4 regions of the Enterobacter sp. E14S genome follow, and region 4 is predicted to be linked to each of the others. Evidence: predicted binding sites of a transcription regulator. Region 4 holds the regulator's gene; each other region holds the start of a gene.

Region 1 (5,656 bases), on a different contig from region 4:
GTGGACTTCTGCTCAATAGAGATAGCAGGGGACAACCCTTCAATGTGGTCGACATCCGGTTTTTCCATCAGCGACAGGAACTGACGCGCGTACGCAGAGAGCGATTCAACGTAACGACGCTGTCCTTCGGCATACAAAGTGTCGAAAGCCAGTGAGGATTTGCCAGACCCCGAAAGCCCGGTCACGACAATGAGTTTGTCGCGAGGGATTATGAGGTTGATATTCTTGAGATTGTGGGTGCGGGCGCCCCGAACTTCGATCTTATCCATTCACCTTTCCCGGTTGGAACACGGATTGCCTGATTTGTTTGAAGGACAAACGGCTGTCAGAAACGGCTAATTATGACACAATTTGACCTGTTTGAATATACAGTATTGGAATGCATTTTCTGATTGGCTGTGTAACAATGTCGAGTCCGCGAGAGATTTCTGAACCGACTACGCAACTATGCAAATTGCCGCGTGGAAATGGTACACTCGCGCGTTTACACTATTAAGAAACGTATTCAGGAGACACGAACATGGCCAGCAGAGGCGTAAACAAGGTGATTCTCGTCGGTAATCTGGGCCAGGACCCGGAAGTACGCTACATGCCGAGTGGTGGCGCAGTTGCCAACATTACGCTGGCTACTTCCGAATCCTGGCGTGATAAAGCGACCGGTGAGATGAAAGAGCAGACCGAATGGCACCGCGTAGTGCTGTTTGGCAAACTGGCAGAAGTGGCCGGCGAGTATCTGCGTAAAGGTTCTCAGGTCTATATCGAAGGCCAGCTGCGTACCCGCAAATGGACCGATCAGGCCGGCGCTGAGAAGTACACCACAGAAGTCGTGGTCAACGTGGGCGGCACCATGCAGATGCTGGGTGGCCGTCAGGGCGGTGGCGCACCGGCAGGTGGCGGTCAGAGCCAGCAGCAGGGCGGTTGGGGTCAGCCTCAGCAGCCGCAGGGCGGCAACCAGTTCAGCGGCGGCGCACAGTCTCGTCCGCAGCAGCAGTCTGCTCCGGCGCCGTCTAACGAACCGCCAATGGATTTCGACGACGACATTCCGTTCTGATTTCCGCGTGCTGAAAACAAAAAACCCAGACTATCGTCTGGGTTTTTTTATTCCGTCAGGGATCAGGTAATCACCATCGGCCAGTCTGGCGGCGTATGGCTCATCGCCTCAACCATCACCACTTTAATATTTTCCCAGACGGCGGCGATATCCAGCAGGGTAATGCCAAGCAGGCCCGTTGCAAACCAGCAGGCCGCACCCAGCCCCAGCAGGGTGCTGATAACAGCAAGACCCGCATAGTCAGATTTACGAAACTGAATGTTCAGCGTGCTGGCTAGAAACATCAGTACCGCACTCAACAAAGGCCAGCGCAGGAGAACCATGCTGGTAGTAATGGTTGCCATAAAACCCATCCTCTATAAAACAGACGAACTGAATGAAACGGTGTTTCTCGTTACAAAATATGTGTGAACTATATCACATTTGTTGATTTATTCGCCAGTATCTGTGCGATCAAAAAAGAGGATTTTATTCCTCAGAAAAGGCGATTGTGCGAGCTGGTTCTGCCTTCGGCGCACGAGAAGGCGGACCCACAGCGTGCCGGAAACGCCCATCGGGCAGGTGGGGATGCCGCAAATTCGGTTTTTATATGAGGGGAGTTATTCTCCGCCAATACTCAAAATATTGTGGTGTAGGCTGACTATTTATAAATCAACGGACACAATGCCTCAGAGCAAATAGCATAAAACGTCCTGATGAAATTGTACTTTTTTCATGCTGTCAGACGTTTGGCTTAATCAACGATTGTCTGTTGTGTTATCTTCCAGTCTGCCTGACGGGCTGGATAATTATTTTCCTTAATTGAAACGGAACGAATACTTACAGTTTAACTTACGGGAAAATATTATCGGCATAACGAAATTTAAGATTTTTAATACTAAAAGTCAGTTGCTAACTTCGCATGATTCATGCAACGTAATCACCTGTTTAACAAAGCATCCGGCCTTCATTACTACAGGCGTACAACATGCAGGGATATAGGGCGGGAAATGAATCGTAGCGCGCGGCGCAAAATGCTCAGGGTGGTAGGGATCATCATGGTAGTTATGCTGCCGGTGATGCTTGCGCTATGGTTTGCCCAACTGCGTGCCGTGTCTGAAACAAGCGCCCAGCTACGCACATTTGCTGAACTGGCTTTAGACAAAACAGAGCTGGTTATTCAACAGGTTGAGCTGGCCCGGGACGAGGCGGTAAAATATCAGGGCGAGCTTTGCACGCCGGGACACCGTCAATATATGCTGAACGTTGTTCGTGGCCGCCTGTTTGTCGCCGATTTAATTTACGCTGAAGGTCAGAATTTTCTTTGTTCGACCGTTTTTACACCGGATCACCCCTACGCCATTCCTGTCGCTAATTACACGCGCAAACCTGACGTCGCTATCTATTATTATCGCGATACCCCATTTTATAGTGGCTATAAAATGACATATATGCAGCGCGGAAATTATGTGGTTGTCGTTAACCCGCTTTCATACAGCGAAGTCATGTCCGCGGATCATTCTCTCTCGTGGGGTGTGTACGACACGGTAACCAATGCTTTCTTTTCCGTCAGTCAGAAAGCCAATGTTTCTTTATTAAATTCGATGATTCGGGATAAGGAATCGGTATTTCAAAAAGATAACCGCTTTTATACGATCGTAACATCTCCCAAAAGACCGATTGCGGCCATTGTCTCGACATCAAATAAACGCTTTTATGAAACGCTTTATCACCAGGCGACGTTGACGCTGCCGCTGGGCATGATCTGCAGCATTATTATTTTGCTGGTATGGTCCCGTACCCATCGTGAGCTTAATTCGCCGGGGCGCTTACTGCACCGCGCGCTGAACAAACGACAGCTTTGCGTCCACTATCAGCCGATTATTGATATTAAGAATAATCAGTGTGTGGGCGCGGAGGCGCTGTTGCGCTGGCCTGGCTTTAACGGGCAGGTGATGAGCCCGGCTGAGTTTATCCCGCTGGCGGAAAATGAGGGAATGAGCGAGCGGATTACGGACTATGTCGTTGAGGAGGTGTTCAACGATCTGGGCCATTTCCTGGCCGAGCATCCGCATCTCTATATTTCGATTAACCTGTCGGCCACGGATTTCCACTCCTCGCGGCTGATCGCCATGATTTCCGACAAGGCCCGCCACTACGCCGTCCGTGCGCAGCAAATCAAAATAGAAGTGACGGAACGCGGTTTTATCGATGTGCCAAAAACCACGCCGGTGATTCAGGCTTTCCGTCAGGCGGGTTATGAAGTCGCGATCGATGATTTCGGTACCGGCTACTCGAACCTGCACAACCTCTACTCGCTGAACGTGGATATTCTGAAAATCGATAAATCGTTTATCGATACCTTAACGACCAACAGTACCAGCCACCTGATCGCCGAGCATATTATCGAGATGGCGCAAAGCCTGCGGCTGAAAACCATTGCGGAAGGGGTAGAGACGGCAGAGCAGGTGAGCTGGCTGTTGAAGCGTGGCGTCCAGTTTTGTCAGGGATGGCACTTCGCGAAAGCGATGCCGCCCCAGGAATTTATGACCTGGCAGCAGCAGCCTTTGCACTGAGGGTGATTAATTTAACTGGTGGCGATAGTCGCTTGGCGTGCGGTCAAACTCGCGGCGAAACACGCGGGAAAAGGTTTGTTGCGACACATAGCCCAGATCCATCGCGATATCAAAAATGGGCCGCTGCGTTGAGCGTAGCGCCTGCGCCGCCAGCAGCAGTCTGCGCTGGCGAATGTACTCGCCCAGCGTTTGATGCATGACCGTGCGGAACATTCTCTGTAAATACCATTTCGAATAGCCCGACTTTTTAGCGACCACATCAATGTTCAACGGTTGGTCGATATGTTCATCAATCCATTCAATAAGCGTCTGAATAATCTGCTGATGCGACATAAGGTTGCCCCTCTGTAGATACAACTATCTCGGTTAATTCGTCGTTTTCTCTGCGGGCGAGTATAATTCCTCAAGTTAACTTGAGGTAAAGAGGTTTTATGGAAAAGAGATTGCCGCGCATTAAAGCGCTGTTAACCCCCGGTGAAGTGGCGCAGCGAAGTGGCGTTGCGGTATCGGCGCTCCACTTCTATGAAAGCAAAGGGTTAATTAAAAGCATCCGCAACGGCGGCAATCAGCGCCGCTATACCCGAGACGTGCTCCGCTACGTGGCGATTATCAAAATTGCGCAACGAATCGGAATTCCCCTGGCCACGATCGGCGAGGCGTTTGGCGTGCTGCCGGAAGGGCATACGCTGAGCCCGAAAGAGTGGAAAGAGCTGTCGTCCCAGTGGCGTGAAGAGCTGGACCGGCGTATTCATACGCTGGTCGCGCTGCGTGACGAGCTGGATGGCTGCATCGGCTGCGGCTGCCTGTCGCGTAGCGATTGTCCGTTGCGTAACCCCGGCGACAGGCTGGGCGAGCAGGGGACGGGGGCGCGGTTGCTGGAGGAGGATTGAGATTGTGCGGCCGGCAAAAGCATTATAAAGAACTAAAGCGCCACATAAGGGCGCTTTAGTTTTTCCCGGTCTTTGTCTTTCACTCTATCCCGCTGGTTCACGGGAGGGTTTCCCCCGACATCAGCACCCCTCAGTGTCGAGCTGGTTGGGGAGGTTCCGGATTGTGCTGACACTTTAATTCTATGCAAGACCCGTTTTTTCGCCAGCCTCACCGACCGATTTTTAGACGAATTTTTTTCGCGGTGTTGTTCAATTTTCTATAGTTAAAAAGTATGAATAACAGGAGAAAGCCATGCTCACGGTACACCACCTTAACCAGTCGCGCTCGCACCGCGCGATCTGGGCGCTGGAAGAACTCGGCCTGCCTTATGAGATCGTCCACTACCAGCGCGAAAAGAACATGCTGGCGCCGGAGGCTCTCAAAAAGGTGCATCCGTTGGGCAAATCGCCGGTTATCGAAGATAACGGACTGATCCTTGCAGAGTCGGGCGCCATCCTGGAGTACCTGCAGGAAACGTACGATCCCGAGTCACGCCTTAAGCCTTTAGATCCGGCACATAAGGTGCAATACCGCTTCTGGCTGCATTACGCCGAAGGATCGCTGATGCCGCTGCTGTTAATGAAGCTGGTCTTCAACAGCCTCGGCAAGCCGCCGGTGCCGTTTGGTATCAGAACCCTGGGCAAAGCGCTGGGGCAGGGGGTGCAGAAAGCGTATCTCAATCGTCAGCTGGAGACCCATGCGCGCTTTATTGAGTCACATCTTGCCGAAAACAGCTGGTTTGCCGGGGATTCGCTCAGCATGGCCGATATCCAGATGAGCTTCCCGATCTTTGCGCTGCTGGCGCGCGGCGGTATCGCTAATCTGCCGCATATTCAGGCATGGAAGTCAAAAGTTGAGAACAGCCCTGGCTGGCAAAGAACCCTGGAACAAGGGGGACCGTTATCTATTCCCGGTGAGGACTGAAATGTAAACAAATTGCGCATAGACGATAACGTTTGCGCATCCTCTGTTTATTTCTTCAGCGTCATAAGTGAATTTTAGCGAAAAACGAGAAAGTTCAGTTGAAAAGGGCGGGGATTACGCTAGATAATCGTTTGCCTTAATTTGACCACCCGTTTGTAAGCGCGGAGCTAAACGTTTGCTTTTTTTGTGACGCCCT
Region 2 (5,656 bases), on a different contig from region 4:
ACGCCTAATTCGTCGGATTTGTCGCTACCAGCACCCATATGGTTGAAATCATAGGGCGACTGGTCATGTGCTGACGGCAAAATCATCGTATCAGGATTATTTTGCTGCGTTGCACGAGGGGTTTGCTCCGCGAAGGTCTGGCTGGAGAACAGCACCAGCAAGGCGAGGGCGGCGGAGGCGGTAACTTTCATAATTTCCTCGGTTACGTCTGTTACAGGCGATGATTAACTACAGTGTTTTAACGGATACAGGTAGCGGGATTCGCCCGGCACGCTGGTGATTCGGTACTTATGAGGCGGCACGTCAAAATAGTTCTTGAACGTACGCGTCAGGGTTTGTTGCGATTCAAATCCGTAACGCTCCGCCAGATAAAGGATCGGCTCATTGCTTTCTTTCAGTTTCTGGGCAATTTCCGTCAGCTTGCGGCTGCGAATGTATTGACCTAATGAATGACCGGTCTCTTTTTTGAACATCCGTTGCAGGTGCCATTTGGAGTAACCTGAACGCTCAGACACTTTTTCAAGGGAGAGCGGCGATTCCAGGTTATCTTCGATCCAGTCCAAAATGCTATGAATGGTGATAGCGTCAGTATTGCGTCTGGACATCGTCATACCTCTTTTTTTCTGTTTACGGCAGGATTTTCTTCAGCAGAAGCTCAAGGGTTGCCACTTCATCTGCCGTTAAGTTTTTTGTTAGTTCCTGATGCAGTGTTTGTCCTACTAATTGATGACATTGCTCGCACATGGCCGCGCCATCGCTGGTTAGCTTCACCAGTACGCCGCGTTTGTCATTCGGGTTAGGGCTTCGTTCTATCCATCCTTTGCAGACGAGACGATCGAGCATGCGGGTTAACGCACCCAGATCGACAGAGAGCACCTTTTTCAGCTCAACCGGCGTGATACACACTTCGCAGCGAATGGAACACAGCACTTTGAACTGTGTTGCGGTGATATCCAGCGGTGACAGGTAGTCATTGAGCAGGCGATCTTTTTTCTGATTTACCATATGAATAAGACGACCCAGCGGAACAACGTCGTTAAAGATATCACTGGTGCTTTTCACAATGGTTGCCCTGGCAAGTAGTTAGTCACGGCAGATATTATTGCTCAGGCAAGTATAAGTCAACTGAATGAGTCAGCCGATGCCACGAATTGCTAAAACGTTTCATGAACTTTTTTTGAGGTCTTTCAAATCATATAGATAACTGTCAGTTATCTTTCCTGGACGGAAATAATCGTTGCGTTGCACCCATGGCTCAATGTCACACTTTCACCCTATAATTGCTGTGTTAAATATGGATAAGGACAACAACGCACTATGTTGGATTTAATAAAAGCAATCAGCCTTGGGCTGGTGGTCTTGCTGCCGTTGGCTAACCCGTTAACGACGGTGGCGCTGTTCCTCGGGCTGGCAGGGAATATGAACAGCGCCGAGCGCAACCATCAGTCGATGATGGCCTCGGTGTATGTGTTTGCCATCATGATGGTGGCTTACTATGCCGGGCAGGTGGTGATGAACACCTTCGGGATTTCCATCCCCGGCCTGCGTATCGCCGGGGGGCTGATTGTGGCCTTTATCGGTTTCCGCATGCTGTTCCCGGCGCAAAAAGCGCACGAGTCGCCGGAAGCGGCCAGCAAATCGGAAGAGCTGGAAACCGAACCGACTGCGAATATCGCCTTTGTGCCGATTGCCATGCCGAGCACGGCGGGGCCGGGTACGATCGCGATGATCATCAGCTCCGCCTCAACGGTGCGTGACAGCGCAACCTTCCCGGACTGGGTGCTGACGGTTGCGCCACCGCTGATTTTTGCGATTATCGGGGTTATCGTGTGGGCGTCGCTGCGCAGTTCTGGTGCCATTATGCGCTGGGTAGGCAAGGGCGGTATCGAGGCGATTTCCCGTCTGATGGGCTTCCTGCTGGTCTGTATGGGCGTGCAGTTTATTATTAACGGCGTGCTGGAAATTATTAAGACCTATCATTGATGTGATTGCCGGGTAAGGCGAAGCCGCCGCCCGGCAAGAAGGCTTACCCGTGCTGACCCTTTTCCTCCAGCGCCACCGGCCATTTACGGAAGATGAGCACTGACCAGACCAGCGCCACCAGGGCCGGAATGGCGCCCAGATAGCCAATCGCCGACATCGATACGTGCAGTATTACCTGATTTCCCACCAGCGCGCCCGCGCCAATCCCCAGATTGAAAATCCCTGAGAACAGCGACATGGCGACGTCCGTTGCATCCGGCGCCAGGGCCAGGACCTTCACCTGCATGCCCAGACCAATAATCATGATCGCCACGCCCCAGAACAGGCTGAGGATCGCCAGATGGCTTTCACTGCCTGCGGCAGGCATCAGCAGCAGCAGGCAGGCCAGCAGCAGACCGATAGCGCAGCTCACCAGCGTCGAGGCGTGCCGGTTACCCAGCTTACCGAACAGCACGCTGCCAATAATGCCCGCTCCGCCGAGGATCAACAGCAGGACGGTGGCAAAGTTTGCGCTAAAGCCCGCCACCACCTGCACAAAGGGTTCAATGTAGCTGTACGCCGTGTAATGGGCCGTCACCACAATAACGGTAAGCAGGTAGATACCCAGCAGCGCCGGGCGACGCATCAGCAGCGGCAGGCTTTTCAGCGAGCCGGAATGCTCGCTCGGCAGCGCGGGGAGCAGCTTAATCAGGCATACCAGCGTAACCAGCGCGCCCATACCAATGGCGAAGAACGTCGTACGCCAGCCGAAGTATTGCCCTACGATGCGGCCAATCGGCAGACCCAGCACCATCGCCAGTGCGGTACCGGTGGCAATCAGGCTCAGCGCCTGGGCGCGTTTACCCGCTGGGGCGAGTCGAATAGCCAGCGACGCGGTGATCGACCAGAACACCGCATGGGCAAAGGCAATGCCGATGCGGCTAATGACCAGCACCGTAAAATTCCATGCCATAAACGACAGGACATGGCTGGCGATGAACAGCAAAAACAGGCCGATCAGCAGCCTGCGCCGCTCCATCTGGCTGGTCAGCAGCATAAACGGCAAGGACATCAGCGCCACAACCCAGGCGTAGATAGTCAACATAATGCCCACCTGCGCCGTTTCCATCTGGAAACTTTCAGCGATGTCAGACAACAGCCCAACCGGAACAAATTCTGTGGTGTTAAAAATAAACGCGGCAATGGCCAGCGTGACCACGCGTAGCCACGCAACCCTGCGGGAAACTGTGTTCGTTGTCATAGGGATGTCGGAGATTCGTTGCTGAAAAGAAGAGGGGACGATCTTAAAACGTCGAACGGCGAAAACTCAACCATTATGTGACGCAGATCTCAATATTTACCTTATGAAAGCGGTAGCCGGGAACACCGTTTTCATTGAATATAAAAGAACAACACAATAAAAACAGGCGGTAAGACAATGCAGGAGATTGATTTTTATCTGGTAGATGCGTTCAGCGATACCTCGTTTGGCGGCAATCCGGCCGCCGTTTGCCCGCTCAAGGAATGGTTACCCGATGAGACCTTGCTGAAAATGGCGCAGCAGCATAACCAGTCGGAAACGGCTTTTTTCGTCTGCAGTAAAGGGGGCATTGAGCTACGCTGGTTTACCACGCTTACCGAAGTCAATCTCTGCGGCCACGCTACGCTTGCGGCCGCGCACGTGCTGTTTACCGAGCTGGATTACCCGGATTCGCGGATCCACTTTGAAACCGCCTCTGGCCGCCTGACGGTCAGCCGGGAGGGGGAGTGGATGACGCTGGACTTCCCGGCATGTCCAACCCATGAAGAGACACCCCCGCCGGAGATGCTCTCGGCGCTGGGTATTAGCCGCTACGTTGAAGCCCGTAAAGGGCGCGCCTGGCTGATCGTTCTGGAGAATCGCCAGCAGGTTGAAGCGCTTGCGCCGCGCTTCTCGGCGATGACGCCAGGCGAGCATAAGGTGAGCGTTACGGCGCGCGGTGAGGGGGAGTATGATTTTGTCAGCCGCTTTTTCTCACCGGGCGTTTCCGTCCCGGAAGACCCGGTCACCGGCTCCGCGCACACCATGCTGATCCCTTACTGGAGCGAAAAGCTGGGCAAAACCACGATGTTCGCCCGTCAGGTTTCAGCGCGCGGCGGAGATGTGCGCTGTGAGCTGAAAGGTTCGCGCGTGCTGATGAGCGGACAGGCCACGCTTTATCTGAAAGGCACAGTTTTTCTGCGCTAAAAACCCATAACAAGAGAGGAAGAGACAATGCAGGAAATTGATTTTTATCTGGTGGATGCCTTCAGCGATAAAACCTTTGGCGGCAACGCCGCAGCGGTATGTCCTCTGGAAGAGTGGCTGCCGGACGAAACGCTGCTCAAAATGGCGCAGCAGCATAACCAGTCTGAGACGGCCTTTTTCGTGCGCACCGACGGCGGGTTTGAGCTGCGCTGGTTCACCACGCTGGATGAAATTAACCTGTGCGGTCACGCTACGCTTGCCGCATCGCACGTCATTTTCGAATACCTTGATTATCCGCATACCGAAATCACCTTCACCACGCGCTTCGTGGGCGAGCTGACCGTCAAACGCAGCGGCGACTGGCTGACGCTGAACTTCCCCGCGTGGTCGACGGAAGTCGTCGAAAACCCACCTGAGGTGCTGTTTAGCGCGCTGGGCATCACGGCGGCAAAAGAGGTGCGCGTCGGACGCGATTACATGGTGGTGCTGGAGAGCCAGCAGCAGGTTGAAGCGTTAACGCCGGATATTGGGGCCATGCTTCCGCTGGATAAAATGGTTTGCGTGACGGCGCCGGGAGAAGAATATGACTTCGTCAGCCGCTTCTTCTGTCCGGGCGAAGGGGTGCCGGAAGATCCGGTCACCGGATCCGCCCACAGCATGCTGATCCCTTACTGGAGCGAAAAGCTGGGCAAAACGTCACTCAATGCTCGCCAGGTGTCATACCGTGGTGGGGATCTGCGCTGCGAGCTGAAGGGCGACCGCGTGCTGATTGGCGGCCAGGCGACCCTGTATCTGAAAGGGCGAATCTTCCTGCGCTAGCTGAGTGACGCGCTATAAGTTAATACTATGAACCACCCCGGCAGGCCTGAGCTATGTTGATATAAAAACAGCAAGGAGCCTGCCATGTATTCCATTACCTCTGAATCTGCACGTCATCCGGACATTCTCACGCTGATCGCGGCGCTTGACCGCTATCAGAGCGAACTCTATCCCGCCGAAAGCAACCATCTGCTCGACCTGTCTGCGCTGCCTGAAACCTCGCTGATCCTGATGGTCATTCGTGACCAGCAGCTGCACGCCGTAGGCTGCGGAGCCATCGTGCTCAACGGCGACGGAACGGGGGAGATGAAGCGGGTCTATATCGATCCGGCCCATCGCGGGCAGCATCTCGGCGAGACGCTGCTGGCCGCCCTGGAAGATGAGGCCCTGAGCCGCCATTGCCACACGGTAAGGCTGGAGACGGGCATCAAACAGCGCGCCGCGATTCGCCTGTACGAGCAGTGCGGATATGATTTGCGTCCGGCGTTTGCCCCGTACGCTGACGATCCGCTCAGCCTGTTTATGGAGAAGGCGCTGGTTGAAGACGTTCGTTTAGCAGCGCTATAAAAGCTTCCAGCTGGCGGGTCATCGCCCCGCGCCGCCACACCAGCCAGGTAGTGAGCCAGCGCCAGTTTTCCGCCAGCGGCC
Region 3 (5,656 bases), on a different contig from region 4:
GGTAATGCGATGGCTCATTATTTCCCCGGCCTGATACGATGCCGCCATGCCGTGAACATTTTCTGACTGCACGCCGATAATATTAATGGTGGGGTTGATGGATTTAATTGCCGTCGCAATCCCGGCAATTAAACCGCCGCCGCCGATAGGCACAATAACGTTATCCACGTCGTATAAATCTTCGAGAATTTCCAGACCGATGGTGCCCTGCCCGGCAATGACTTTGGCATCATCGTACGGAGGAATAAAAATGCGCCCTTCCATCTCGACGATTTCGCTGACTTTGGCAATGGTGTCGTTGAAGTTCTCGCCGTGCAGCACCACTTCAGCGGAGTAGTCGCGCGTCGCGGCCACCTTAGACTTCGGCGCGCCCATCGGCATCACCACTTTGCCGTCGATACCGAGCATCGCGCAGGAGAGGGACACGCCCTGGGCGTGGTTCCCCGCGGAGCAGGCGACAACGCCTTTGCGTTTTTCGGCGTCGGTCAGCGAGCTTAATTTGTTAAACGCGCCGCGGATCTTAAACGAGCCGGTACGCTGCATGTTCTCAAACTTCAGGAATATTTCGCCCTTACAGCGTTCGCTAAGATAATTCGAGCGCGGCATACCTGTTTTATATATTTTTCCTGCCAGTCGTTTTCTGGCGTCCTGAATATCTTCAATCGTTACCGGGAGATCGTAGGTAATATGCATAATATCCTCGTTATAATAATTCATTCTTTTCAGGCAAAGTCAGGGTATCAGAGCGTTACAGAGATAAGCTCTGGGTGTTTTTAAAATGATTACTCATTATTCATCGTCGTCTTTCGATATTCATCGACGAATACTGTTTTGCCAGCTCAACTAATACTGACGCCGATTTTTTAATCCTGTAATTTTTTGACCACACGGCGGCATAACGCGCCACGGGTAATTCATCTTCCACGGGCAGCACAATAAACTGGTCAGAACCGAACGGGGCAATCATGTCGCGGGGAATGACCGTCAGATAATCGGCATTCAGCACGAGGTTATAAATGGTGACGACGGAATCGGTCTGGACGATGTTTTCGATGCTGATGTGGTTGTCTTGCAGGGTAGTCAGAAGTTCTTTGTAGTAGCCCATATCGGTTTGCGGCATCACCCACTGCTCGTGCGTGAGCGATGCCAGTGTCGTCGGGCCGGTGCACGTTCGCGTTTTGCTGGCGACCAGCACAAACTCGGACTCAAACAGCGGTTCGACGTGCAGATCCTGCAGCAGCATTTCATCGCTTAGCGTGCCGATAGCGAAATCCAGACGGCCGTCGCGAATGGCCGGAAGGAAAGAGGAGAGCTGGGCTTCATACATCGAGACGCGTGCTTTCGGGAACACTTCCTTGAATTTTTTGATCATCTCGGACAGGAAGGTAAAGCCGATCAGCGACGGGTAGCCAAAGGAGACGTCCATAACGGTGCTGAAACTCAGGCTGTTAATCTCACTCACCATGTTTTTCATTTCGCGGGTGATCGACTCAGAGTACGAGAGCAGAACCTGGCCCGCGGCAGTGAGTTTTACGCCGGTGTTTTTACGCACCATCACTTCCACGCCGAAGTAGGACTCAATATCGCTGATGATTTTGCTGACGGCGGGTTGCGTCAGGCCAAGCTGTCTTGCTGCAGAACCTATGGAGCCACTTTTAATGACTTCCTGAAATACCACGAGGTGCTGTGTTTTCGGTAGAATAATAGTGTTCATAATATTCTGCGCTTATTTCCCTATGACGGAGCGGATTCTACCTAATAGTGTTTAAGGGGGTATGTGCTGTCACTCACAATTTGCTTTTCCGCGTGCTTCACAGGAACAATGACAACCAAAAAATGCATTTATTATCAATAACATGAATAAATACAGCCACACCATTACGCTGATATCGATCAATAAAAGCAGTAGTAATAAATTTATTTTATGGCGATAACCTTGATAAATTTTTCAGCGTTAAAAAAATCAATAAAGACGATCTTTCAGGCAATTAAAGACCAATAAATAACCGCTATTTGCTTGAAACAATCTTTCAATTTATTAAATTTTTCCGATGCAAATTTTCAGGTTTGCGGAAAAGAGTGGAATGCGTCACATATTCACGGGAGAAATGTATTTGATTTCAATATATGCATATCAAACGAGAAAAGATTCTCGATCATATAGATAACAAACATAACAAATTATCAATACTGAAAATCACCTGTTTTTTAGCGTGAAATTTTGTGATGGCGATCGTCTACAGGTACAGGATCGATACGAAAGGTATAAAAGCAGTGAAATGTGCTTAATGTCGCAAATATGAGAATTGATGTCGTTTGTCCGGTTCTGCACTTACCCATCCAGCATCACCCGGAAAGCAAAAACCCCGCCGAAGCGGGGTTTTTTAAGAAGTTGAAGCTGACCGATAAGCCGGGTTCTGTCGTGGACAGTCATTCATCTAGGCCAGCAATCGCTCACTGGCTCAAGCAGCCTACCCGGGTTCAGTACGGGCCGTACCATGTGAACCCCTATTTGGCCTTGCTCCGGGTGGAGTTTACCGTGCCACGGACTGTTACCAGCCGCGCGGTGCGCTCTTACCGCACCCTTTCACCCTTACCTGATCCCGCTTGCGCGGGCCATCGGCGGTTTGCTCTCTGTTGCACTGGTCGTGGGTTTCCCCCCCAGGCGTTACCTGGCACCCTGCCCTATGGAGCCCGGACTTTCCTCCCCTCCGCCCGTCTCCCCCGAAAGGGACGACGACGAAGCGGCGACTGTCTGGTCAGCTTCGGCGCGCAGTATAGAGGGTTTGCGCGCCGCTGTCACCCTCAGGTGTGGGCAAGGCGTGATTAACGCGCCACTTCCACCTTCGCCAGTTTTTCGTAGTAGCACGCAATCGCGCTGTGATCGGCCGTGCCCAGGCCATCCGCACGCAGCGCCTGCATCATCTCCATGACCGCCGCGGTCAGCGGCAGCTGCGCGCCCACGCCGTGTGACGTATCCAGCGCGTTCGCCAGATCTTTGATATGCAGGTCGATGCGGAAACCGGGTTTGAAATTACGATCCATCACCATCGGCGCTTTGGCATCCAGTACGGTACTGCCCGCCAGACCGCCGCGAATGGCCTGATAGACCAGATCCGGGTTGACGCCCGCTTTGGTTGCCAGCGTCAGCGCTTCGGACATGGCGGCAATGTTCAGCGCCACAATCACCTGGTTTGCCAGCTTGGTCACGTTACCCGCCCCGATGTCCCCGGTATGCACCACGGAGCCCGCCATGGCTTTCATCAGGTCGTAGTATCTATCGAAAATGGCTTTATCGCCGCCGACCATCACCGACAGCGTGCCGTCGATCGCTTTCGGCTCACCGCCGCTGACCGGTGCATCCAGCATATCGACGCCCTTCGCTTTTAACGCCTCGCTGATTTCACGGCTTGCGAGCGGTGCAATAGAGCTCATATCAATCAACACCAGGCCCGGCTTCGCACCGTCGATAATGCCGTTCTCACCCAGCGCAACCTCTTTAACATGCGGTGAGTTTGGCAGCATGGTGATGATGACATCGCACTGTTCAGCAATGGCCTTCGCGGTGGTGGCCGTTTCAGCGCCCGCCGCTATCACCTCTGCCACGGCCTGCGGATTGTGATCGGATACCACCAGTGAGTAACCCGCTTTGATGAGGTTCTTACTCATTGGTTTACCCATGATGCCCAGGCCAATAAAACCCACTTTCAGCGTCATAATCTGTTTCCTCAATGATGGTTATTTTTTAAAAGCGTCGGCTAATTTCTGCGTGGCCGAGCGGAATACGCCGAGGTCGCTGCCGACGGCTACAAACGTGGCTCCCCACTCCAGATAGCGACGAGCATCAGCCTCAACCGGCGCCAGAATGCCGCACGGTTTGCCGTGTGCTTTAGCGCGGGCAAAGATGTGCTGGATCGCGCGCTGCACGTCAGGGTGGCTGGCGTTACCCAGATGGCCAAAGGCGGCCGCCAGATCGCTTGGGCCGACGAAGATGCCGTCCACGCCGTTTGTGGCTGCAATCGCGTCAACGTTATCAACGCCCTGCTGGCTCTCGATCTGAACCAGAATGGTGATGTTGTTATTGGACTGCGCGAAGTAGTCCGGCACGGTGCCAAACATATTGGCGCGATGAGAAACGGAAACGCCGCGGATCCCTTCTGGCGGATAGCGCGTGGAGGCTACGGCCAGCGCCGCTTGTTCTTCCGTCTCCACAAACGGGATCAGGAAGTTGTAGAAACCGATATCCAGCAGGCGCTTGATAATTACCGGCTCGTTAGTTGGCACGCGCACTACCGGGGCGCTGGGGCTGCCTTTCAGCGCCATCAGCTGCGGAATAAAGGTGCTGATATCGTTCGGAGCATGTTCGCCGTCCAGCACCAGCCAGTCGAACCCGGCCAGGCCCAGCACTTCGGCGCTGATAGGGTTTGCCAGCGCGGACCAGCAGCCAATCTGAATCTGGTGCGCCGCGAGGGCCGCTTTAAATTTATTCGGGAAGATATCGTTATTCATCATATTTACCTTTTTAATTCGCAGCCTATATCAGCATCATTTTATTTATTCAGACACCGCACCAGCATTATATTTATTATTCTGACGTATTTTGGCGTTATAAAATCGTCATTCAGTATAAGACGCAATCCACGACCGCACATTGTTTTAATGCTCAAGCATTGCGTAACATTTCAATGAATTTTTTTGCATATGCACAAGGCGCTGGGCGCTAATGCACAGAATCAGGCATTACTGGTTCTGGAGCGATCGCGATCACATTTTCATATCCCCTATGCTGACATGCTTTAATTCTGAAAGCCGCGTATTTATTTCTGCCCTTTGAAAATTGGCTGAATTTATTATCAGACACTTTGCTGGAGAATACTGAACAATGGCCGACATTGAAATTCGACAGGCATCGCCGACGGCGTTTTATATAAAAGTCCACGACACCGATAATGTGGCGATAATTGTCAACGACAATGGCTTAAAAGCGGGCACCCGCTTCCCGGACGGGCTGGAACTGATTGAGCATATTCCGCAGGGACATAAAGTCGCCCTGGTGGATATCCCTGCTAACAGCGAAATCGTACGTTACGGTGAAGTCATCGGCTATGCCGTTCGCTCTATACCGCAGGGCAGCTGGGTTGAGGAGTCGCTGGTGGCGCTGCCGGAAGCGCCGCCGCTGAACACGCTTCCGTTGGCGACCCGCGTGCCGGAACCGCTTCCTCCGCTGGAGGGCTATACCTTCGAAGGCTACCGCAACGCGGACGGCAGCGTCGGCACCAAGAATCTGCTCGGCATTACCACCAGCGTGCACTGCGTGGCGGGCGTAGTGGATTATGTGGTGAAAATCATCGAGCGCGACCTGCTGCCGAAATACCCGAACGTCGACGGCGTGGTGGGCCTGAACCACCTCTACGGCTGCGGTGTGGCGATTAACGCCCCCGCTGCGGTAGTGCCTATCCGTACCATCCACAATATCGCCCTGAACCCGAACTTTGGCGGCGAGGTGATGGTCATCGGTCTGGGGTGTGAAAAATTGCAGCCAGAGCGCCTGCTGCAGGGTACCGAAGATGTGAAAGCCATTCCGGCAGACGAGGCCAGCATCGTGCGCCTGCAGGACGAACGCCACGTGGGTTTCCGCTCAATGGTCGACGATATC
Region 4 (5,656 bases):
GTTTGGCCCGAAACCGGCCGACATCGTCCACGTGCCGTTTAACGATCTGCACGCGGTGAAAGCGGTCATGGATGACCATACCTGCGCCGTTGTTGTCGAGCCGATCCAGGGGGAAGGCGGCGTGACGGCGGCAACCCCGGAATTCCTGAAAGGGCTGCGCGCGCTGTGCGACGAGCATCAGGCGCTGCTGGTCTTTGATGAAGTTCAGTGCGGGATGGGGCGTACCGGCGATCTGTTCGCTTATATGCACTACGGCGTGACGCCGGACATCCTGACCAGCGCCAAAGCGCTCGGCGGCGGTTTCCCGGTGAGTGCGGTACTGACGACGCAGGAGATCGCCTCCGCGTTCCACGTCGGTTCTCACGGTTCCACCTACGGCGGTAACCCGCTGGCGAGCGCCGTGGCGGGTGCCGCATTCGACATTATCAACACGCCGGAGGTGTTGAACGCCGTGAGCGCGAAGCGCGAGCTTTTCGTAAAACACCTGCAAAAGATTGATGAGCAGTACGATGTGTTCAGCGAAATCCGCGGGATGGGGCTGTTGATTGGCGCCGAGCTGAAGCCGCAGTACAAAGGCCGGGCGCGTGATTTCCTGCACGCCGCCGCCCACGAAGGGGTGATGGTGCTTAATGCCGGGCCGGACGTGATGCGCTTTGCGCCGTCGCTGGTGGTAGAAGACAAAGACATCGAAGACGGGTTAACCCGCTTTGCTGCTGCGGTCGAGAAGATTGTAAAAGGCTAATACTCGGTTCGCTTTAGCCGGCGCGTTAACCAAATGCCGTGATGCGGACGCTGACGCCATGCCACCGACGAAATGGTGTGCATGGTGTTCAGATGCCCCAGAACGCGCTGTAAATGCTGCTCCAGGGTGCTCATTGGCCCGTGGGTTAACGTCTCCGGCGCTTCCAGAATATTTGAGTCGCCCGATTCGCCCGGCGCATCATACTCCAGACGCTGCTGGCACCTCTGCAACGCAATTTCACATGACTGCAAATAGCGCTGCGCCAGATCCGGCGTTAGCATCGTGTGCTCGCGCGCCAGCGTGGTCATGGCGTTAATATGCTCGACGATAAACTGGCTGTGCGTCACCCAGAGCTTCATGTCTGCCAGATAGTGCGAGTTAAAGCCCGGCTCCTGCATCGCCTGGTTGAGCGAGTTAAACAGGGCGTTGTGCGCCTGGTTGACCTTCATCCGCTGATAGGCCAGCGGCGTCGGTTGAGGATTGTCGCTGAGGATTAGCCTGATGGCCTCCTGATCCGCTTCCAGCGCGTCGTGGGCGTTCTGCCTCAGCAGCCCGCTCTGCCACTGCGGCCACAGCCAGACCATGCCGCCAAAGGCAATCAGGCAGCCGATCAGAGTATCAATCAGCCTGGCGACAATAAACTGTTCGCCATTGAGCGTGAGCAGCTGCAGCGTATATACCGCCGTCACCGTAAAGCCCACCATCGCCCAGCCGTAGTTTTTGCGGATAATCAGGTAGCTCACCAGCGTAATCGCCAGCATCCCTGCCAGGGTATAGCCTTCCGGCACGTGGAAGTGCAGCGTCACGCCCGCAATGATCAGCCCGGCCAGCGTTCCGCCAGCCCGATGCAGAATACGCACCCGCGTGGCGCCGTAGCCGTTCTGGGTGACAAACAGCACGGTCATTAAGATCCAGTACGGTTTCGGCAGGTGCAGCGCCATGCCCATCAGGCTGGCGGTACTGAGCATCACGCTGATCCTTGCGGCGTTGCGCAGAGCGGACGATTTAAGAGAAAGATAGCTTTTGAGCGCGGGCAATAGCGGAAGCCGTTTTTGCTTATCCGCCATCAAGTCGCGGGGATAAAGCGGGCGCTGCGTGCGCAGCACGCGGGCGATGCGGCTGAAATGCCAGGCGGCAAACTGGCCGACCGGGTTATCGGGATGCTGGCGGGCGATTTTCTCCAGCGCGCCCAGCTGTTTTTCCATGTTAAAGCGCGTCGGGTAACGGTGATAGAGAATATCATCGGCCAGCACGCGCAGACGTGCCGAGACGGTCTGCGCGTTCCAGCGGATCACCGCTTCGGCGTGGCTGCGCTCGACCAGCTTTTGCACCTCCTGCGGGTGGTGAAGGCTTACGGAGATATGCTCCTGCAGATCCAGCCCGACCTGGAAGGTGCGCAGCAGCCGCTTGTACTCGTGGTTCTTGTTGGCGGCGAGCATATGCAGCTGCTGATAGCACTGGCTTATCAGATCCACCACCTTTTGCTGGCGCGTCAGCAGCGGCGGTAAGGATTTTTCCGGGTCGGTATGCTGGGTGAGCAGGGTGTATTTGGCTTCGCAGTAATCCGCAAGCTGCACATAGAGCAGGCTCAGGGATTCACGCAGCGGCTGCTCCCGCCACAGCCAGAACCAAAACCAGTTAAACAGCCCGTACCATAATGTCCCCAGGGCGTAGATCAGCAGCGGCTCCCACACCGGCATGTTCCCGGCGAGGCTCAGCGTGAAAATGGCCGCAATCAGCGAAGCGGGAAGCAGGCGGGCGTGCAGCGAACTGATTTCCGCCGTGACGCCGAGCGTCATCGCCAGCACGGTCAGGATCAGCGGCAGCGGGATATCCCGGGCGAGCAGGAGTTGTACGGCGAGGCTACACCCGGCAAACAGGCAGCCACCGATAATCAGGCGTTTGAAAAAGCGCTTATGCGGCGTGTCCAGACCGGCAATGTTGCAGCAGGCGGGCACGAGGGAAAACAGCAGGCCTTGCTGAAGATGTCCGAGGATCAGGCCTATGGCCACAGGAAGACACAACACCAGCGTTTGTCGCAGTGCGTAGTTAACTTCCGGGTGATAGATCAGCCTGCGCCACATGGGGAGTAGAGACAAAAACGGCGTGACACCTTGCGATGGCACGCCGTTTAAGCGGAATTAACGCGTTCCGTAGACCACGATGGTTTTACCGTGGGCGGAGATCAGGTTTTGATCTTCCAGCATTTTCAGGATACGACCCACGGTTTCACGGGAGCAACCGACGATCTGACCAATTTCCTGACGGGTAATTTTAATTTGCATACCGTCCGGGTGGGTCATGGCGTCTGGCTGTTTCGCCAGGTTCAGCAGGGTTTGTGCGATACGGCCGGTAACGTCCAGGAAGGCGAGGTTACCCACTTTCTCTGACGTGACCTGCAGACGGCGCGCCATCTGGGAAGAAAGACGCATCAGGATGTCAGGGTTAACCTGAATCAGCTGACGGAACTTCTTGTAAGAAATTTCAGCCACTTCACATGCTGTCTTTGCACGAACCCAGGCGCTACGTTCCTGGCCCTCTTCAAACAGGCCCAGTTCACCGATGAAATCGCCCTGGTTCAGATAAGAAAGGATCATCTCTTTCCCTTCTTCATCTTTGATCAGCACTGCCACCGAGCCTTTAACGATGTAATACAACGTTTCCGCTTTTTCACCCTGGTGAATCAGCGTGCTCTTCGATGGGTACTTATGAATGTGGCAATGAGACAAGAACCATTCGAGAGTCGGGTCTGTTTGCGGTTTGCCAAGCACCATGCGCTGTTATCCTCTGTTATAAGCTGTCACCAGAGTCATCAGATGCATCCGGACTCTGGGGTTGCAATCGAATTCTTACCCATACCCTGGGAAGTCGGCTACCGTAACGTTTCGCAGCCAGTAAAGTTTGATGTCCTCTGCATACACGTGTAACGTCAATGTATTACTGTAGCATCCTGAGTGTTTTAGCATAGCTTTCGCCGCGTGTCTCCTGGTGTCTCGCTTCAGCATGATGCAGGTCGCCTTCCATTGCGAGAAATGTAACGCACGCGTAATCTGTCACCAAAAATGCAACGTTGGAGTTAATGAATATGCAAGCGCGCGTGAAATGGGTTGAAGGTTTAACGTTCCTGGGCGAGTCCGCGTCAGGACACCAGATTTTGATGGACGGTAACTCCGGCGATAAAGCACCCAGCCCAATGGAAATGGTGCTGATGGCGGCAGGCGGATGCAGCGCAATTGATGTGGTGTCGATTCTGCAAAAAGGTCGTCATGACGTGACGGGTTGTGAGGTTAAACTCACGTCAGAACGTCGCGAAGAGGCGCCACGCCTGTTCACCCATATTAACCTGCACTTTGTGGTCACCGGTAAAGAGCTGAAAGACGCGGCGGTCTCGCGTGCGGTGGACCTGTCTGCGGAGAAGTACTGCTCTGTGGCGTTAATGCTGGAGAAAGCGGTAAAAATCACGCATTCGTATGAAGTGCTCGAGGCGTGATTGATGGGGCATCGTGCGTGTTGATGCCCTAACCCTCTCCCATTGGGAGAGGGAACATGCTCACGCGATCTGTTTCCCTTCCATCAGTCGCTCCACCAGCGGCGTCATGATGAGCTCCATCGCCAGCCCCATTTTTCCGCCCGGCACGACTAACGTATTCATGTGCGAAATAAACGAGCCCTGCAGCATTGCCAGCAGCCATGGGTAATCAATGCCTTCGAGATTGCGGAAATGGATCACCACAAAGCTCTCATCCAGCGACGGGATGCTTTTGGCCGCGAACGGGTTGGATGTGTCCACCGTCGGCACGCGCTGGAAGTTGATATGGGTGCGGGAGAACTGCGGCGTCAGGAAGTTAATGTAATCCTCCATGGAGCGCACCACGGAGTCCATCACCGCCTCTCGCGAATGGCCGCGCTCGCTCATGTCGCGCGTCAGCTTCTGGATCCACTCCAGGTTAACGATAGGGACCACGCCGACCAGCAGATCCACGTGGCGCGCCACGTCGTGTTGAGGCGTGACCACGCCGCCGTGCAATCCTTCGTAAAAGAGGACGTCGGTGGGTTCCGGCAGCGGCTGCCACGGGGTAAAGGTTCCCGGCACCTGATTCCAGGGTACGGCTTCATCATAGGTATGCAGATACTTGCGGGACTGCCCTTTGCCGCTCTTACCGTACTCTATAAAGGTTTGTTCCAGCAGGCCAAAGTCATTGGCCTCCGGGCCGAAGTAGCTGATGTGTTTACCCGAATCGCGCGCCTTACGAATGGCCATGTCCATCTCCGGACGCGTGTAGCGGTGAAAGCTGTCGCCTTCGACCTCCGCCGCACGGAGATTCAGCTGGGCGAAAATCTTGCGAAATGCGAGGCTGGTGGTGGTGGTTCCCGCACCACTCGACCCCGTAACGGCAATAACCGGATGTCTGGCAGACATAGCAACTCCCTGACTGAAAAGGGTGGAAGATCAGCCGTGAAACGCGTTGCGGGGCATGATATTGACCGTCTCATGCAGTTCTGACCACACCAGCACCACGTCGCCGCTTTTCAGCTGGCGCTTAACATCGTTGACCTTTTGCTCAAGCGAGCGTTCCTGTTCACCATAATCGGTGCCTTCGCGTAATACAAAGCTTTCAATCAGATTGTCGAGCGTTTCGGGATCCAGATCCTGCCAGGGAATAATCATTTTGCACCGTCCAGATAAGGGGTCAGCCAGTCAGGAATACGCGCCTCAAGCCACATTTTCGGGCGGCGCAGCGTGCCGCCGATAAACCCGACGTGGCCGCCATGCTCGGTCAACTGATAGTGAACGTTGTCGGGCAGGAATTCCTGAGCGGGGATCGAGTGATGATCCATAAACGGGTCATCTTTGGCATGAATAATCAGCGTCGGCTGCGTGATCTTGCTGAGCAGCGGCATGGCGCTGCACTG

The links. Region 4 encodes CRP, which controls carbon source genes, mostly activating them, when cyclic AMP is high. Its sites were predicted from a motif close to ATGTGANNNNNNTCACAT; they were not measured.
Region 1: ACZ6J2_RS19310 (YjcB family protein) is a predicted target of CRP. The motif match lies at 1,457-1,474, and genes of this name have one in related genera.
Region 2: ACZ6J2_RS02375 (sugar transporter) is a predicted target of CRP. The motif match lies at 3,299-3,316, and genes of this name have one in related genera.
Region 3: garD (galactarate dehydratase) is a predicted target of CRP. The motif match lies at 4,753-4,770, and genes of this name have one in related genera.

Annotation. Positions count from the first base shown of each region.
Region 1 covers NZ_JBVODQ010000012.1:47,446-53,101, reverse strand. Annotated here, with positions in the region: gene uvrA (excinuclease ABC subunit UvrA) at 1-269, opposite strand, end outside; gene ssb1 (single-stranded DNA-binding protein SSB1) at 521-1,051, shown strand; gene ACZ6J2_RS19310 (YjcB family protein) at 1,114-1,395, opposite strand; gene ACZ6J2_RS19305 (EAL domain-containing protein) at 2,041-3,606, shown strand; gene soxS (superoxide response transcriptional regulator SoxS) at 3,613-3,939, opposite strand; gene soxR (redox-sensitive transcriptional activator SoxR) at 4,038-4,496, shown strand; gene ACZ6J2_RS19290 (glutathione S-transferase family protein) at 4,789-5,460, shown strand.
Region 2 covers NZ_JBVODQ010000001.1:493,652-499,307, forward strand. Annotated here, with positions in the region: gene marB (multiple antibiotic resistance protein MarB) at 1-191, opposite strand, end outside; gene marA (MDR efflux pump AcrAB transcriptional activator MarA) at 225-605, opposite strand; gene marR (multiple antibiotic resistance transcriptional regulator MarR) at 628-1,062, opposite strand; gene ACZ6J2_RS02370 (MarC family NAAT transporter) at 1,318-1,983, shown strand; gene ACZ6J2_RS02375 (sugar transporter) at 2,027-3,223, opposite strand; gene ACZ6J2_RS02380 (PhzF family phenazine biosynthesis protein) at 3,401-4,189, shown strand; gene ACZ6J2_RS02385 (PhzF family phenazine biosynthesis protein) at 4,217-5,008, shown strand; gene ACZ6J2_RS02390 (GNAT family N-acetyltransferase) at 5,093-5,575, shown strand; gene ptrR (putrescine utilization regulator PtrR) at 5,529-5,656, opposite strand, start outside.
Region 3 covers NZ_JBVODQ010000006.1:59,226-64,881, forward strand. Annotated here, with positions in the region: gene tdcB (bifunctional threonine ammonia-lyase/L-serine ammonia-lyase TdcB) at 1-693, opposite strand, end outside; gene tdcA (transcriptional regulator TdcA) at 794-1,714, opposite strand; RNA gene rnpB (RNase P RNA component class A) at 2,391-2,767, opposite strand; gene garR (2-hydroxy-3-oxopropionate reductase) at 2,827-3,717, opposite strand; gene garL (2-dehydro-3-deoxyglucarate aldolase) at 3,739-4,509, opposite strand; gene garD (galactarate dehydratase) at 4,883-5,656, shown strand, end outside.
Region 4 covers NZ_JBVODQ010000009.1:149,365-155,020, forward strand. Annotated here, with positions in the region: gene argD (bifunctional acetylornithine/succinyldiaminopimelate transaminase) at 1-742, shown strand, start outside; gene ACZ6J2_RS17455 (YccS/YhfK family putative transporter) at 739-2,826, opposite strand; gene crp (cAMP-activated global transcriptional regulator CRP) at 2,884-3,516, opposite strand; gene ACZ6J2_RS17465 (OsmC family protein) at 3,828-4,232, shown strand; gene ACZ6J2_RS17470 (phosphoribulokinase) at 4,293-5,162, opposite strand; gene ACZ6J2_RS17475 (YheU family protein) at 5,193-5,411, opposite strand; gene ACZ6J2_RS17480 (hydrolase) at 5,408-5,656, opposite strand, start outside.